Prosthecobacter dejongeii: one gene and its partner. The protein of the gene in region 1 interacts with the protein of each later gene in a pairwise test. Links are inferred from orthologs where the notes say so. Each region holds a gene or a part of one and is shown on either strand. Other genes may lie near its edges.

Region 1 (7,823 bases):
AGATTCCTCGAATTACGTCCTTTACAAAGTTGCAAGCGTAGCAAAAGGGCTCATTCTGCCTGACCTCCAACGCCATGACTGCCACCGTGCCCTTCCGGGCAAATTCTGACCTTCTCGACGCTCAATACACAGACTGGAAAAAAGATCCACGTTCCGTGGATGCCACCTGGGCTTCTTTCTTCGAGGGCTTTGAGCTCGGCCTCGCTGAACTGACTAAACGCCAAGCGAAGACAGACAAAGCCGGATCAAGCTGCGGGGAGGCCCTTTCTGAGAAGACCCTGAGCTTCCGCATGCGCGTAACCAACGCCCTACTCGCCTTCCGCTCTCTAGGCCATGTAGCAGCTCACGTAGATCCGCTCTCCGCTTCCGCGCCTGATGCTCCATCGCTTTCAGTCGAAGGCCTTGGCTTTAGCCATGACGAACTGAATGAAGAGGTACAAACTCATATGTTCAGGAATGGCCAGCCGATGAAACTGCAGGCCATGCTTGAGGAACTGCGCCGCATATATTGTGGCACAGCAGGATATGAGTTCATGCACATCCATACTCCAGAAATCCAAAACTGGCTGCTGGAGCGCATTGAAAATAGGCCTTTCGAGCCCGCCCCTGCGGCTGAAGAACAGGTGGACGCCCTTCGTTGGTTGCTTGAAGCAGAGACTTTTGAGCGTTTCCTTCACCGCCGTTATGTTGGTCAAAAGCGCTTCTCCGTCGAAGGCGGGGAATCTCTCTTGGTAGCCCTAGAAACCGTGCTAGAAAATCTGCCCCGCCTAGGCGGCAAAGAGATCGTCATGGGCATGGCTCACCGTGGTCGCCTCAGTGTCCTAGCCAATTTCCTGCGCAAGCCGCTGGAGACACTGTTTTACGAATTCACGGAAAACTATGTGCCTAACATGGTCGCAGGTGATGGCGATGTGAAATATCACTTGGGCTTTGAAACCATTCGCAAGACCCGCGATGGCCATGAAGTCGCCGTGATGCTGGCACCGAACCCGAGCCACCTTGAGGCGGTGGATCCTGTCGTCGAAGGCATGGCCCGCGCACGCCAGCGTTTCCTCGGAGATACCGCTGACCGCAAACAAGTGATCCCCATCCTCGTCCATGGAGACGCTGCATTCGCAGGCCAAGGCATCGTTACGGAAGTGCTGAATCTTTCCCAACTTCCTGGCTACCGCACCGGAGGAACGATTCATTTGGTCGTAAATAACCAGATCGGCTTTACGACGCTTCCGGCAGATGCCCGCTCGACGAAGTATTGTACCGATGTGGCTAAGATGGTGGATGCCCCCATCATTCATGTGAATGGTGATTGCCCGCTGGAAGTGGCCCATGCAGCGAAACTGGCCATCGAGTTCCGCCAAAAATTCGCCCGCGACATCGTGATTGATATTGTTTGTTATCGTCGCTACGGCCACAACGAAACGGACGAGCCTGCTTTTACTCAGCCCAACATGGCGCGCTCCATCGCCGCCCATGCTTCGACTGCGGCTATCTACAAAGGCGTGCTAGCTCAGAAAGGTGTCTTGGATGAAGCCGGCGCTGCGGCTTTGCAAAAAGAGCTTGAAGACGAACTGGAGGAAGGCGTCAAAACCCTGGCGGAACGCGAAGCCAAAATGGGGGATAATCCCTATGAAGGCTCAACCGCAGAGCCTCAGCCTCCGTTTAACTTCGACCCAGTGCTGACAGGCGTTGCTGAGCCTGAACTGAAAGCTCTGGGGGAGAAGTTGCTTCAAACTCCCGAAACCTTCCGCCTCCACCCGACCATTTCTAAGCGGTTCCTAGCGGCCCGCAAAAAAGCTGTGGAATCAGGTGAAGGCTTTGATTGGGCATATGCCGAATCTCTTGCCTTCGGTTCTCTTTTGACCGAAGGCCTCGGAGTCCGCCTTTCTGGCCAGGATGTGCGTCGTGGAACCTTCAGCCAGCGCCATTGCGTGTTTTATGATACGGAGACCCGCGAACGTCACATCCCGTTGAACAATCTGTCGGAAGACCAGGGCCGATTCTGTGTCTATAACAGTCTTCTTTCAGAAGCCGCTGTGCTGGGCTTTGACTATGGTTATACCTTACTAGCACCCAATGTTCTCATCTGCTGGGAAGCTCAGTTTGGAGACTTCGTCAACGGCGCCCAGGTGATCATTGACCAGTTCATCGCCAGTGCAGAAAGCAAATGGCAACGTCCTAGTCAGCTCACCATGCTGCTGCCCCACGGCTATGAAGGCCAAGGCCCTGAGCACTCCAGCGCCCGTCTGGAGCGCTTTCTCCAGCTTTCTGCTGGCCGTAATTGGCAGGTGTGTAACTTCACCACTCCGGCCCAATATTTCCACGCCCTTCGCCGTCAAATGAAGCGCGGTTTCCGCAAACCGCTCATTGTGATGACACCAAAGAGCCTGCTTCGTCATCCGAAGTGCGTCTCGAAGATTAGCGACATGTCTGAAGGCACCTCTTTCAAAGAGATCTTGGACGACGAACATCTGCTGGGACCTGCGGAACGTGTTACTCGTCTCATCCTTTGCACGGGCAAGGTTTATTATGACCTTTTAGAATTCCGCGAGCAGAACAAAATCAAAAATGCGGCGATTATTCGTGTGGAGCAGCTTTATCCTCTCCACGAAGACCTGCTCAAAGAAATCGTCGCCCGTTATCCTCGTGCTCAGAAGAAGTGGGTCTGGTGCCAGGAAGAGCCTCGCAACATGGGTGCCTTCAGTTACATCCGTAACCGCCTCTCCGATATTTCCGGCCACCGCGTGCGCTACGCGGGCCGCGAGCGCAGTTCCAGTCCTGCAGCAGGCTCCAAGGCCATCCACGTGCTGGAGCAGGAGAAACTCGTTGAAGACGCCTTCTCTGTTTAAACCACGCGGCCCACGCATCTGAACTGACACCTTTCCTTAGCCATGCCTGACATCAAAATCCCCGCACTCGGCGAATCTGTCGCCGGAGGTCAAATCGCCAAATGGCACTTCAACAATGGCGATGCCGTCAAAGTTGGCGACATCCTTCTGACCCTGGAAACCGATAAAGTGGCTGCAGAGGTCACTGCCGAATTTTCAGGCATTCTCACCATCGGCAGCCAGGCAGGGCAAGATGTGGAAGTGGGAGCCGTCGTGGGTAGCATCGCAGAAGGTGCCGCCGCACCTGCTGCCGCAGCCGAAGCCCCTAAACCCGCCCCTCCAGTGGCACAGGTTGAAGACGCCAAACCAGCAGCACCTGCTCCTGAAGCCAAGCCTACCCCTGCGCCCAAAGCAGAGGCCGCCCCTACGCCTAAACCTGCCCCTGCTCCTGCCGCAGCCAAACAGGAAGGTCGGACCACGCGTAAAAAGATGACGCCTCTGCGCAAAAAGATCGCTGACCAACTCGTCAGCGCTCAGCAGACAGCGGCCATCCTCACCACCTTTAACGAGTGTGACATGACCAACATCATGGCCATGCGCTCTAAGTTACAGGATAGCTTTGTGAAAACCCACGGGGTGAAGCTGGGCTTTATGTCCTTCTTTGTCAAAGCAGTCGTTGAAGCCCTCAAGGCCGTGCCAGCGATCAATGTCCGTGTCGAAGGAGATGAAATCATCCAGAATCATTTCTATGACATCGGCGTCGCTGTAGGCACTGAAAAAGGCCTCATCGTCCCAGTTCTTCGTGACACAGATCAAAAGTCTTTTGCAGACATTGAGAAAGACATCCTGGGTTATGCAGCCAAGGCCAAAGAGGGTAAAATCTCCATTCCAGACCTTAGCGGCGGCGTGTTTACCATCTCCAATGGTGGCGTTTACGGTTCCCTGCTCAGCACGCCGATTATCAATCCTCCTCAGAGTGCTATTTTAGGCATGCACACCATCCAGCAGCGCCCGATTGCGGTGGATGGCCAGGTGGTGATCCGTCCGATGATGTATCTAGCCCTCAGCTATGACCACCGTGTGGTCGATGGCAAAGAAGCTGTGACCTTCCTGATCCGTATCAAAGACTGCATTGAGAATCCGGCCCGGATGCTCGTCGGTGCATGAAATGACACGAACTTTTCTGTTCGTTGAACGCAGATTGGTGTTAGGTTCTCTATAGCAGAGAGTAATTCTCTGCATACCCAAGGGCCTGCACCTATTCATGTCCTCTCTCCCCCCCATTCCCCCGCCTAATCCGCGCAGTCCTTTTGTGTGGCTGCGCAATAAGTTCTTGGCGGGAGTCGCCGTGGCTTTGCCACTGCTGATCACGTTCTGGATTCTCCAGAGCGCATATCACTTGCTGCACGGGTGGAGCGTGCCTGTGGTGGATTTCATTGCTCGTTTTATCAATGAATTGACGGGACGGATCATCGTAGATCCCAGCTCGCCCACTTACCAGCATGTGCTGACGTTCGTGGGTTTCTTGATTCCCCTGATGGTGTTTTTGGCTTTAGGCGCCATGGCAACCAACGTGCTGGGGGTACGGGTGGTTATGGCCATGGATAAGCTGCTGCTCAGTGTGCCCATCGTCTCTTTCATCTACAAATCTTTGAAGCAGGTGATTGATGGTTTTAAAGGACTGGGTGGAAGGCAAAATTTCAAACGTGTTGTCTATGTGGACTACCCTTCTGGCGATATGAAGATGCTGGGCTTTGTCACTGGGCAATATCTCGATCCTCAGCAAAACAAGGTTCTCGCGGCTGTATTCATCCCTGGAGCACTGAGCCCGATGACAGGGTTACTTCTGGTCGTACCGATTGAGCAAGTAACAGATGCACCTCTGACGGTTGAGGATGCCATGAAGCTCATCTTTTCAGGGGGACTTATCGTCCCATCCAGTTTGGCGGCACCCGCATCGAAGCCTGACATCAGCCCAGCCCCTCTGCCTGTGGCAGAAGAAGCACATGAACCGGAGTCCGAACCTGATCTGCCCGTGGGCCTACCTCGTGCTGAAGATTTTGATTCAGGAGATCCAGATATTTTGAGTGACAGTGAAGTGGAAGCCGCCGAACTCGCAGGGACTCATTCCCCAGGTCGGCGCATCCTCAGCGCCCTTTCATGGCGTAAAAAATAACATGGAGTTCATCACTCCTGAGTGTTTTGTTGCGATCCGACGACACAGAAGCAGAAAAAACACCCTTACCCACACGGTTTTTTTCTGCTTCACAGATTCCGAAAAAACTTTGCTTTCCCGCTTTTGACCTTTGAATCCCTGAGAACAAGCCCAGACTTGAGAAAAAGCTGCGGCCACGTCTTGCACTCCCCGCATTGTCTGCCAAGGATGAGTGCTCCCAACACATGAGCGACCCCATCCGACACGAGTGCGGCATTGCCGTAGTCCGGCTGAAAAAACCCTTGGCCTATTACCAGGACAAGTATGGCACTGCCCTCTATGGACTGGAGCGCCTATTTGGCCTCATGGCCAAACAGCGCAATCGTGGCCAAGACGGCATCGGCATTGGCTGCTGCAAGCTGGATATGCCCCCAGGAGCGCCTTACATGTTTCGCGTCCGCTCCACCAAGTCCGCAGAGGCGATCGGAGAAGTCCTCGCAGATGAGATGAAGGAATTTGGCCGAATCGCCCGCAGGGTGAATGCTGAGCGCAAAGAGCGCCGCGATGAATCTGGCCTGGAATATACGAAGTTTGAAGACGATCCCGAGGCGATCAAACGTGAGTTTGAACTGGCTGGGGAAGTGAACATGGGACATCTCCGTTATGGCACCAGCGGTGCTTTCGGAAAAGGGAGCTTACACCCCTACATCCGCCGCAGCACCTGGCCCACTCGGAGCCTCATGGTGATGGGTAATTTCAATCTCACAAACTCGGGTGAGCTGAATAAAATCATGATGAAACGGGGCCAGCACCCTGTCTTCGATACCGATACCCAAACGGTGCTCGAAGAGATCGGCTTTCAGCTCGATGAAGCCCACACTGATCTCTATCACACAATGAGAGATTCCGGCGTTCCGCTGGAAGATATCACCCGTCACATCAGCGAGCAACTCGATGTGGCCCACATCATTCGTAAATCGGCCGAACTCTGGGATGGCGGCTACACCATTGCCGGCACCATTGGCAACGGGGATTTCTTCATCATGAGGGACCCCCTCGGCATTCGCCCATGCCACATGTATGAAGATGATGAGGTCGTTGCTTTTGCTTCGGAGCGCGTCGCCCTCATGACCGTGTTTGAAGTCGATGAAAACGACGTTCAGGAGCTGGCCCCAGGTCACGTTTGCGTCATCAAATCTTCTGGAGCCATCACCACCACCGCCTTTGCCCCGCAAGCTGAGCCTTTGCGACCTTGTTCTTTCGAGCGCATTTACTTCTCTCGAAGCAACGACTCGGTCATCTATCGCCAGCGCAAAGCACTGGGCGAGCAGATGGTTCCACAGCTTATCGAAGCCATCGGAAACGATTGGGAACATACCGTCACCAGCTTCATCCCAAACACCGCAGAAACAGCCTATCATGGCTTTCTGGATGGCTTGCGTTATCGGCGTCGCCAAGAAGTGAAGGATGCCATCGTCGAGATGGTACACAGTGGTACCTTTGACGAAAACAAACTGGATGATCTCGTCCTGCGTAACTGGCCCCGCTCGGAAAAGATCGCGCACAAAGACATCAAGATGCGCACCTTCATCGCCCAAGAAAGTGGCCGTGATCAGCTTGTCTCCAGTGTTTATGATATCACTTACGGAGTTGTGACCCCGAATGACAATCTGGTGGTCATTGATGATTCGATCGTCCGTGGAACCACGCTCAAAAAGAGCCTGCTACGCATCCTGGCCCGCACCAATCCGCGCCGCATCATCGTGTGCTCCACCGCGCCGCAGATCCGCTACCCTGACTGCTATGGCATTGACATGTCTGAACTGGGCAAATTCATCGCCTTCCAGGCCGCTATTGCGCTTCTGGATGAACATGGCTTGCGCCATGTGGTGAAGGAAACTTACGATGCCTGCAAAGCCGAAGTAAATAAGCCTAAATCTGAAATGCGTAATGCGGTCAAAGCCATCTACGCTCCTTTCAGCGATGCGCAGATCTCCGCCAAAGTGAGCCAGTTAGTCTATCCCCAGCACACCGCGTGGCAGGGTGACATTCACGTGATTTTCCAATCCATTGACGGACTTCACAAGGCGCTCGGACCTGATTATGGCGACTGGTATTTCAGTGGTGACTACCCGACCCCGGGCGGCTTCTACACTGTGAATCGTGCCTTCATGAATTTCTTTGAAGGCAAGGGTGGGCGCAGCTACGACACACTTCTCTAAAAAACGCAGAAGAAATGAGTGACCTGTTTTTTCAAAAACTGGTCACTGCGCCAGCGTTGGCTCTGAGCTAGGGATTTACAAAATAGATTCCATGCTCAGCGCTGATCTCAATGATACGCTGCATATCAGGCTCTCCAGGTTGATTCATCACTTCAGCACAACGAGCAAAGAAGTTTTCAAAGCCCGAGGGAGCCGTGGTGATGAGCATCTTGGAAACAATGTTCCCTGTGTTCTTAAAGGCATGAGGTACATTCCGAGGCATGTAAACAGCGGTGCCTGGGCCCCCTTCGTTCCATTGCCCTTCTTTTAAAAAGCTCATCTGACCTTCCAAAACATAAAACCATTCATCCTCTCGAGTATGAAAGTGGGGAGGTGGACCACCTCCAGGCTGAGTGATTTCTACCCACTGCGTGTAAGCCCCACCAGTCTGCTCCCCAGTGAGATGAAAATGGGATTCTTGACCAAAAGCACGGATGATGGTGCCTTGGCCTGCCGGTATAATAGTAGCTTTATTGGCCATATAGAATGAATGAGACCCCAGTAAAAAACACCCATTCCCTGACTTGTCTGGCGTTTTTTGATTCAGGGATTTCACACAACCATTTGCCTCGGCGCACCGGC
Region 2 (6,584 bases), on another replicon or contig:
TTCGGCACGATTTTTTCCCCGGAGCCTTACGGCAAATCGCCCCCTGCCACTGAATGTGACTTTTAAAAACCAGCCCACGACGGCGATTCCATCTGCCCCGCTGTTCTCAGTGGTGGAGAGTGTGAGCATCCGCGGGACGGCCTCGGGCCTCAGCCTTGTGACGTATGCGGAACTGACGCTGGACCCCTTCACCGTGGCGGAGATCCTGCGCATGGGGGCCACCACTGGCAATGCCCGCTGGAAGGTGCTGCAGCGTCGCCTGGACCGCACCATGGAGGTGACGCCGGATGGGGGTGTGGTGCTGACTCAATTCGCCTTCCCGATCAATAACACGGTGGCCCCGATCAACCTCACCATTGATGAAGCCAATGCAGAGTTTTCCCAGACCCAGATTCGCTTTTCGCTAAAGCAGGGCAGTCGCCGCTCTGGAGAAGTGATCACGATGTATGCGCCCTTTGATACCTTTGCAGCGACCAAACTGGGCCCCTGGAAGATGGAGGATGAGCTGCCTGCGACGGTGAGTCCAAACATCGGTGCTGAGCCTCCGAGTGCTGATGACCTTCAGCCCAGCCCCATGCTGATTCGCCGCGCGAACTGAGTCCTGGCCCAGAGAGAAAATCACCCGCCCCGCGTGCAGCCTGCTGTGCGCGGGGCCTCATGTTTCAAGGGCAGAAAGGTAGCCCTAGGTAGCCCTAGGAGTACTTCACGTCCTTGCGTGGCTCCATCTCAAAGGCAGTGGCCTCTTGCTCGGCCACATTGGGCTTCAGCACGTCTTCGCGGAATTTGATGTAGTGGGGATCATCCTGGCAGATGGCCAGTTTATCCATGCTCTCCACTTCCAGGTAAACGAACCAGGGGTAGGGGTCGTTGGGGTTCACGCGCTTGCCGGTTTTCACCGTCAGCACCTCTGGCACGCGCAGCAGGGCCATGCGGGCGCGGGACATCATGTCCTCCAGCTTTTCTTCGGTCACCTCAGGGCGCAGCTTGTAGAGGCTGAGGTAGGCGATCATCCGGGGCAGAAATCAGTTTTTCCAATCCAGCGCCCCTTTGCGCCAGGCATAAAGGAAAGCCACGCCGAGGATGCTGATGAAACCGAGGGCGGCCCAGGCGATGCCCAGGCCAAAGACGGAGAGGTAGTCGCGATAAATGATGGCCCCGGGGTAGAGGAAAACCACCTCGATATCGAACAGGACGAAGAGCATCGCCACGATGTAGAACTTCACGCTGAAGCGGGGCTGGCCTTCCGTGAGGGGCAGCATGCCGCACTCATAGGCGCTGTCCTTCATCGTGTTGCGCTTGGCAGACTTGCCCAGCAGCACAGAAATCAGCAGCGTGACGCCAGCAAAACCGCCAGCGAGGACGACTTGCAGAAGGACGGGGAGATAGTTCTCGATCATGACAAAGGGGAAAGGGGCGCGGAGTATTAACCGACCCTAGGGCCAGCGTCAAGGCGACGAAACGAGGCCTTCTGGACTGAAATGGCCCAGGATGGTTTTCTCTCCAAGACTCTCCTAGCGTTCCTCCTCGTTAGCCGCTAGGATGGATCATGTTCATCCAGCGCCTAGAGCGCGACCTCGCCATCTGCTCGGCCACCCAGATCACTCCATTTTTGGCGAAGGAGCCGGGCCGTTGGCATGTGGTCAGCATCCGCGAGCCCATCCAGGCCGAGGCCGACCTGACTCAGGCGTGCAGCAGCCATCCCATGGTGTTTGAGGATGTGCTGACCCTGCAGGGAAATCATGGCCAGGGGCCCACGGCGGCGCATTTGGAGGCTATTTTACGTTACACGGCCGAGACGAAACGTGAACCTCTGGTGCTGCAATGCTGGGCGGGCCGCTCCCGCAGCGCGGCCGTGGCGCTGGTGATCATCATCAAAGACCTGTGGGAACAGGAACTGGACGGTGCGGAACTGGTGAAGGAAGCGGTGGACATCCTGCTCACCCTCCGCCCCCAGGCCCTGCCGAATGCCCTCGTCCTGCGCCTGGGCCTGGAGCAATTTTTACCCGACCCCCTGGGCGAGACCCTCAGCAAGGCAATCATGCGCGAACCACGCATCCGGAAGAATTTCGGGTGAGGGGGGATTTGTGGCGATCAACTCATGGGTTTGCTCTTGATAGGAGCGCCGGATTTCCGCAGCATTGAGGATGTGCTTGTTCAATAGTGAGTCACCAGACAAGCCATGACGGGAATCAGAAGGGAAAACACGAAGGCCAGAAGGCACGAGGCGACGCCATAAATCACCCCCATGGTTCCAGCGATCTTCCTCCATTCCCGGTGTTTTTTGAAACGGTAGGAAGGTGACAAAACATAGTGCCAGCCTGCGGCTGTCAGTCTGATCAATCCAATGAGGCTGGCGTCGCCGCCGGAGGTGATGCGAATCATGATGCGCAGAGGTTTTCTGTTTTCATGAAAAGAGATCCGGGCCCACATTGCCCCGCAGCACGCCTTTGGGCCGGAAGGGCAGCGTGGCGATTGAAATGATCAGCCCTGTGACAAGGCCCACCGGGAAGATCACTGGGGCATAACCCCAAAGGAATATGAAAGGAAAAAGAAAGTATGGGATCACGAACAGCAGGGCGCCGATGATGGGGCTAGTGATTCCCAAGGCAGGTAGAACCAGCCAGTGAAGGTCGCGGCAAATACGATAGAGATACACCCAGGTGACGATTGAGATGACGGATGACCAGATCCACCAAAGGACTGACCGCCATTCCCACTCAAAGTTGGTCCAGTGTATGGTTTTTGGGTCGTATTTTCCCATCAGCCAGTAACCCACCCAGGCCATCAAGATGGCGATCACCGAGACTATGAGATACTCAAAGATGGTCTTCATCGTGGATTGAATAGGAGCGGGCATGGGTCATAGAATCCCCCAGCGATAGCCGATGAGCGCGGTATGCACAGCGACGAGGAGCATGGGGACCAGCAGCCATTTGAACGAAAGCTCTTCACGGACAAAATAGATCGTGAAGGCGATGCAAAGGAGATACACGAGGAGGCCAGTGGCTGAAACCAGGCTGACGAAGGCGACGGGGATGAGATCCAAGGTTGCAGTAGAACGGCAAGGAGCATGTCAGGCTCGCCCTCAAGAATGGCCTGGGGAATGGCGGGGATCAGCATCGCCCGCCAGCAGGCTCCATAACAACAGACCAAGCGCCCTAAAACAGTTTGGGCAGCCGATAGAATCACTTCCGTCGGGCTGCCCAAAAGGTTCATCGTTGATTCGATGGGTTAAACGTGGATCGGGTGGCCCTTGGCCACTTCGGTCGCTTCTTTCACCATTTCGCTCAGGGTGGGGTGGGCGTGGATGGTGGCTTCGATTTCGTCCCAGGTGGCTTCCAGGTTCATGGCCAGGCCGATCTCGGCGATCATCTCGGTGCTTTCGCTGCCGACGATGTGCGCGCCGATGATTTCGCCGTGAGGCTCACCGTAGAGGATTTTGACAAAGCCTTCGGACTCAGCGGCGGCGAGGGCCTTGCCACTGGCGACGTAGGGGAACTTGCCCACCTTGAACTTGAGGCCTTTTTCCTTGGCCGCGCGCTCGGTGAGGCCGATGCTGGCCACCTGCGGGTTGCAGTAGGTGCAGCCTGGGAAGACGGTGACTTTCTTCGGTTTGTGCTTGGCGAAGAGGCCTTCCACGCACTGCACGGCCTCATAGCTGGCCACGTGGGCGAGCCACGGTGGCCCGATGATGTCGCCTGCGGCGTAGATGCCTTTGACGCTGGTTTGGTAGCGGTCGTCCGTCTGCAGCCAGCCGCGGTCGGTCAGCTTCAGCTCGATGCCGCCTGGCAGCACGGGCTTCACGCCGATGGCGACAAGGCAGACATCGGCCTCCAGGGTCTCATTGGCGGCGCCTTCGACGGTGATCTTCACGCCCTTGCCGTCTTCGGAGGTGCCGGTGACTTTCGTGTTGGTGAGGATGCGGATGCCGGATTTGGCCAGGCTCTTTTCCACCACTTTGGAGACTTCGGTGTCTTCCACGGGAAGCACGTCAGGCAGCATTTCCACCACGGTGACTTTGGTGCCGTAGGCGTTGAAGAAGTAAGCGAACTCGATGCCGATGGCGCCTGCGCCGATGATGACGATGCTCTTCGGCTGGGTGGCCAGAGTCATGGCTTCCTTGCTGCCGATGACGGTGGTGCCATTGAAGGGGAAGCCGGGCATGTCGCGGGTCTTGGCCCCGGTGGCGATGAGGATGTTGGCGGCCTCGTGGGTGGTCTTGCTGCCATCGGCGGCGGTGACTTCCACCTTGCCTTCCGCTGGGATGCTGGCAGTGCCTTTGAGGTAGTCCACCTTGTTCTTTTTGAAGAGGAACTCGATGCCCTTGTTCAGCTTGTCAGACACTCCACGGCTGCGGCCGATGACCTTGGACCAGTCATACTCCACGCTGCCGATCTTCAGGCCGAACTCTTCGGCACGATGGGTGAGGGTGTGATACAGCTCGGCGTTTTTCAGCAGAGCTTTGGTGGGGATACAGCCCCAGTTCAGGCAGGTGCCCCCAGCGCGGTCATTTTCCACACAGGCCACTTTTTTGCCGAGTTGCGCTGCGCGGATGGCTCCGACGTAGCCCGCAGGCCCGCCGCCGATGACGATGAGGTCGTAGTTCATGTGTGAGAGAGAGGGAGAGTGGTGATACGCGCAGAAAAGCGCAGGGGGTGGGTGAGTTCAACAAGAGACTGCCCCCGCGCCGGGGGAAAGAGGGGGATTCTCTGGCGGAAAGGCGGGGCGGGTGGGCCATGGGGCTGCGGGATTCCGCCACAGGCTGCAAGGAAAAGACGGGTGGGGGCGATCTTTCCTGCACCCATGAAATGGCTCCTCCCGGTCCTGCTGCTCGTCGTCACCGCCTTCATCGTAGCCCAGGCTCCGGTGCCTGCCCCAGCCTGGAAGGTGGGGGTGGCCTCGGTCAAAATCACCCCAGAAACCCTCATGTGGATGGCGGGCTATGCCGGACGGACGAAACCTGCGGAAGGGGTGGAGCTGGACCTTTTTGCCAAGGCGCTGGTGATAGAAGATGGCCAGGGCGGCAAATTTGCCCTCATCACGATGGATCTCATCGGCGTGCCGCGAAATGTGCGCCTGTTTGTGGCGGCGGAGGTGGAAAAGCAGTACGGCATCTCCCCGGCGCGCCTGGCCATCAATGCCAGCCACACGCACAGCGGCCCGGAACTGCGGACGACGAGCACGCACGGGACAGATGACCCGGCGCAGCGGGAAAAGGAGGCGGCGGCCTACACGGCGCAGTTGCAGGACCGACTGGTGGCCCTGGTGGGGGAGGCGCTGAAAAAAGCGGTGCCGGCCACGTTGCACTTCAGCCAGGCCCAATGCGGCTTTGCCATGAACCGCCGCATGCCCAATGCCCAAGGAGGCTACGATAACTTTCCGAATCCGGATGGTCCCGTGGATCACTCGGTGCCTGTGCTGAAGGCAGCGGATGCGCAGGGGAAGGATCTCGCCTACGTTTTTGGTTATGCCTGCCACTGCACCACCCTGGGTCACCAGAAATTCAGCGGCGACTACGCGGGCTACGCCCAGCAGGCGCTGGAGCAGGCCCACCCCGGTGTGACGGCCCTGTTTATGAACGGCTGCAGTGGGGACCAAAATCCCTACCCGCGCCGGACGATGGAGCTGGCGCAGACGCATGGCCGCACCCTGGCCATGGCGGTGGAGACGGCGCTGACCACCCGCATGAAACCCCTGACGGGCGACATCCGCGCTGCTTACCGGGAGATCCCCCTGGCCTATGACACCCTGCCAGACCGGGAGCAGTTGCAGGAGAAGATGCAGTCCAAAACCCGTCTGGATGCCGACCACGCGAAGCGCGTGCTGGCCCGCCTGGAGGCCGATGGCAGCCTGCCGCAGACCTACCCGTACCCTGTGCAGGTGCTGCGCCTGGGGCCGGACCTCACCTGGGTGACGCTGGGAGGAGAAGTGGTGGTGGACTACTCCCTGCGGCTGAAAAAGGAGCTCAAGGACCCCATCGTCTGGGTCAGTGCCTACACCAATGATGTGCCCACTTACATCCCCAGTTTGCGCGTGTGGAAAGAGGGCGGCTATGAAGGCGGTGACGCCATGAAATGGGGCACCCACCCCACCCGCTGGAGTCCGGCAGTGGAGGACCACATTCTTTCCACGGTGAAGGAGCTGCGCCGAGAAATGGAGTAACAGAGGCGCGAAAACAGCGTTTCAGGCAAAGAATGGTTCTTTGTGCCACTCCGCCCCCGAAAGGCAGGAGGTGACATGGGCTCCTTTATCGGTTAGATTACCTATTCTCATGCGTCGCCACATCCTGCCCCTTCTGGTGCTCCTGCTTTTGCTGGCAGGTGTGGCCTGCATGGTGTGGCTAAAGCCCGGCCCGGCAAAGGTAAACATGGCCACAAACACTGTTAGCGCCGAGGCACCCGTGGCGGAACAGGTGGCTGAGGTTCAGCCAAGGCCTGTTTCTGCGGCACCAGTTCCGCTTTCATCCCCCCCGCTAGATCCCGCCCGGTTCCGCCGTGCTTACCTGATTTCTCTGGATGGGGCCAAACTGGGCCTGGAGAATGCCGAGGACATTGAGGGGGACTTTGCCTCCCCGCGCCGCCGCC

Evidence for each region. Proteins that work in one complex are often made in the same cells at the same time.
Region 2: the proteins of sucB (region 1) and lpdA interact in binary tests that used the Escherichia coli proteins (3 or more experiments, as listed by UniProt). The link is inferred for Prosthecobacter dejongeii from one-to-one orthologs.

What each region holds. Positions count from the first base shown.
Region 1 is NZ_JACHIF010000008.1:101,931-109,753, reverse strand. The notes cover bases 2,061-4,940. They hold sucB (dihydrolipoyllysine-residue succinyltransferase), read left to right. Parts: upstream 2,061-2,888; coding sequence 2,889-3,992; downstream 3,993-4,940. Other genes in these bases: HNQ64_RS17525 (DUF502 domain-containing protein), read left to right, coding at 4,090-4,940; HNQ64_RS17535 (2-oxoglutarate dehydrogenase E1 component), read left to right, coding at 2,061-2,846. Also shown: more of HNQ64_RS17535, read left to right, coding at 75-2,060; more of HNQ64_RS17525, read left to right, coding at 4,941-5,001; HNQ64_RS17520 (amidophosphoribosyltransferase), read left to right, coding at 5,226-7,202; HNQ64_RS17515 (cupin domain-containing protein), read right to left, coding at 7,270-7,722. UniProt on the Escherichia coli protein: E2 component of the 2-oxoglutarate dehydrogenase (OGDH) complex which catalyzes the second step in the conversion of 2-oxoglutarate to succinyl-CoA and CO(2).
Region 2 is NZ_JACHIF010000001.1:611,851-618,434, reverse strand. What follows is about bases 2,421-5,232. They hold lpdA (dihydrolipoyl dehydrogenase), read right to left. Parts: upstream 4,609-5,232; coding sequence 3,232-4,608; downstream 2,421-3,231. Other genes in these bases: HNQ64_RS02230 (neutral/alkaline non-lysosomal ceramidase N-terminal domain-containing protein), read left to right, coding at 4,804-5,232; HNQ64_RS02240 (hypothetical protein), read right to left, coding at 2,861-3,046; HNQ64_RS02245 (hypothetical protein), read right to left, coding at 2,421-2,857. In the rest of the region: HNQ64_RS02270 (hypothetical protein), read left to right, coding at 1-598; HNQ64_RS02265 (Dabb family protein), read right to left, coding at 693-1,010; HNQ64_RS02260 (NADH-quinone oxidoreductase subunit A), read right to left, coding at 1,023-1,397; HNQ64_RS02255 (hypothetical protein), read left to right, coding at 1,547-2,074; HNQ64_RS02250 (hypothetical protein), read right to left, coding at 2,155-2,382; more of HNQ64_RS02245, read right to left, coding at 2,405-2,420; more of HNQ64_RS02230, read left to right, coding at 5,233-6,162; HNQ64_RS02225 (hypothetical protein), read left to right, coding at 6,272-6,584. UniProt on the Escherichia coli protein: Lipoamide dehydrogenase is a component of the glycine cleavage system as well as of the alpha-ketoacid dehydrogenase complexes.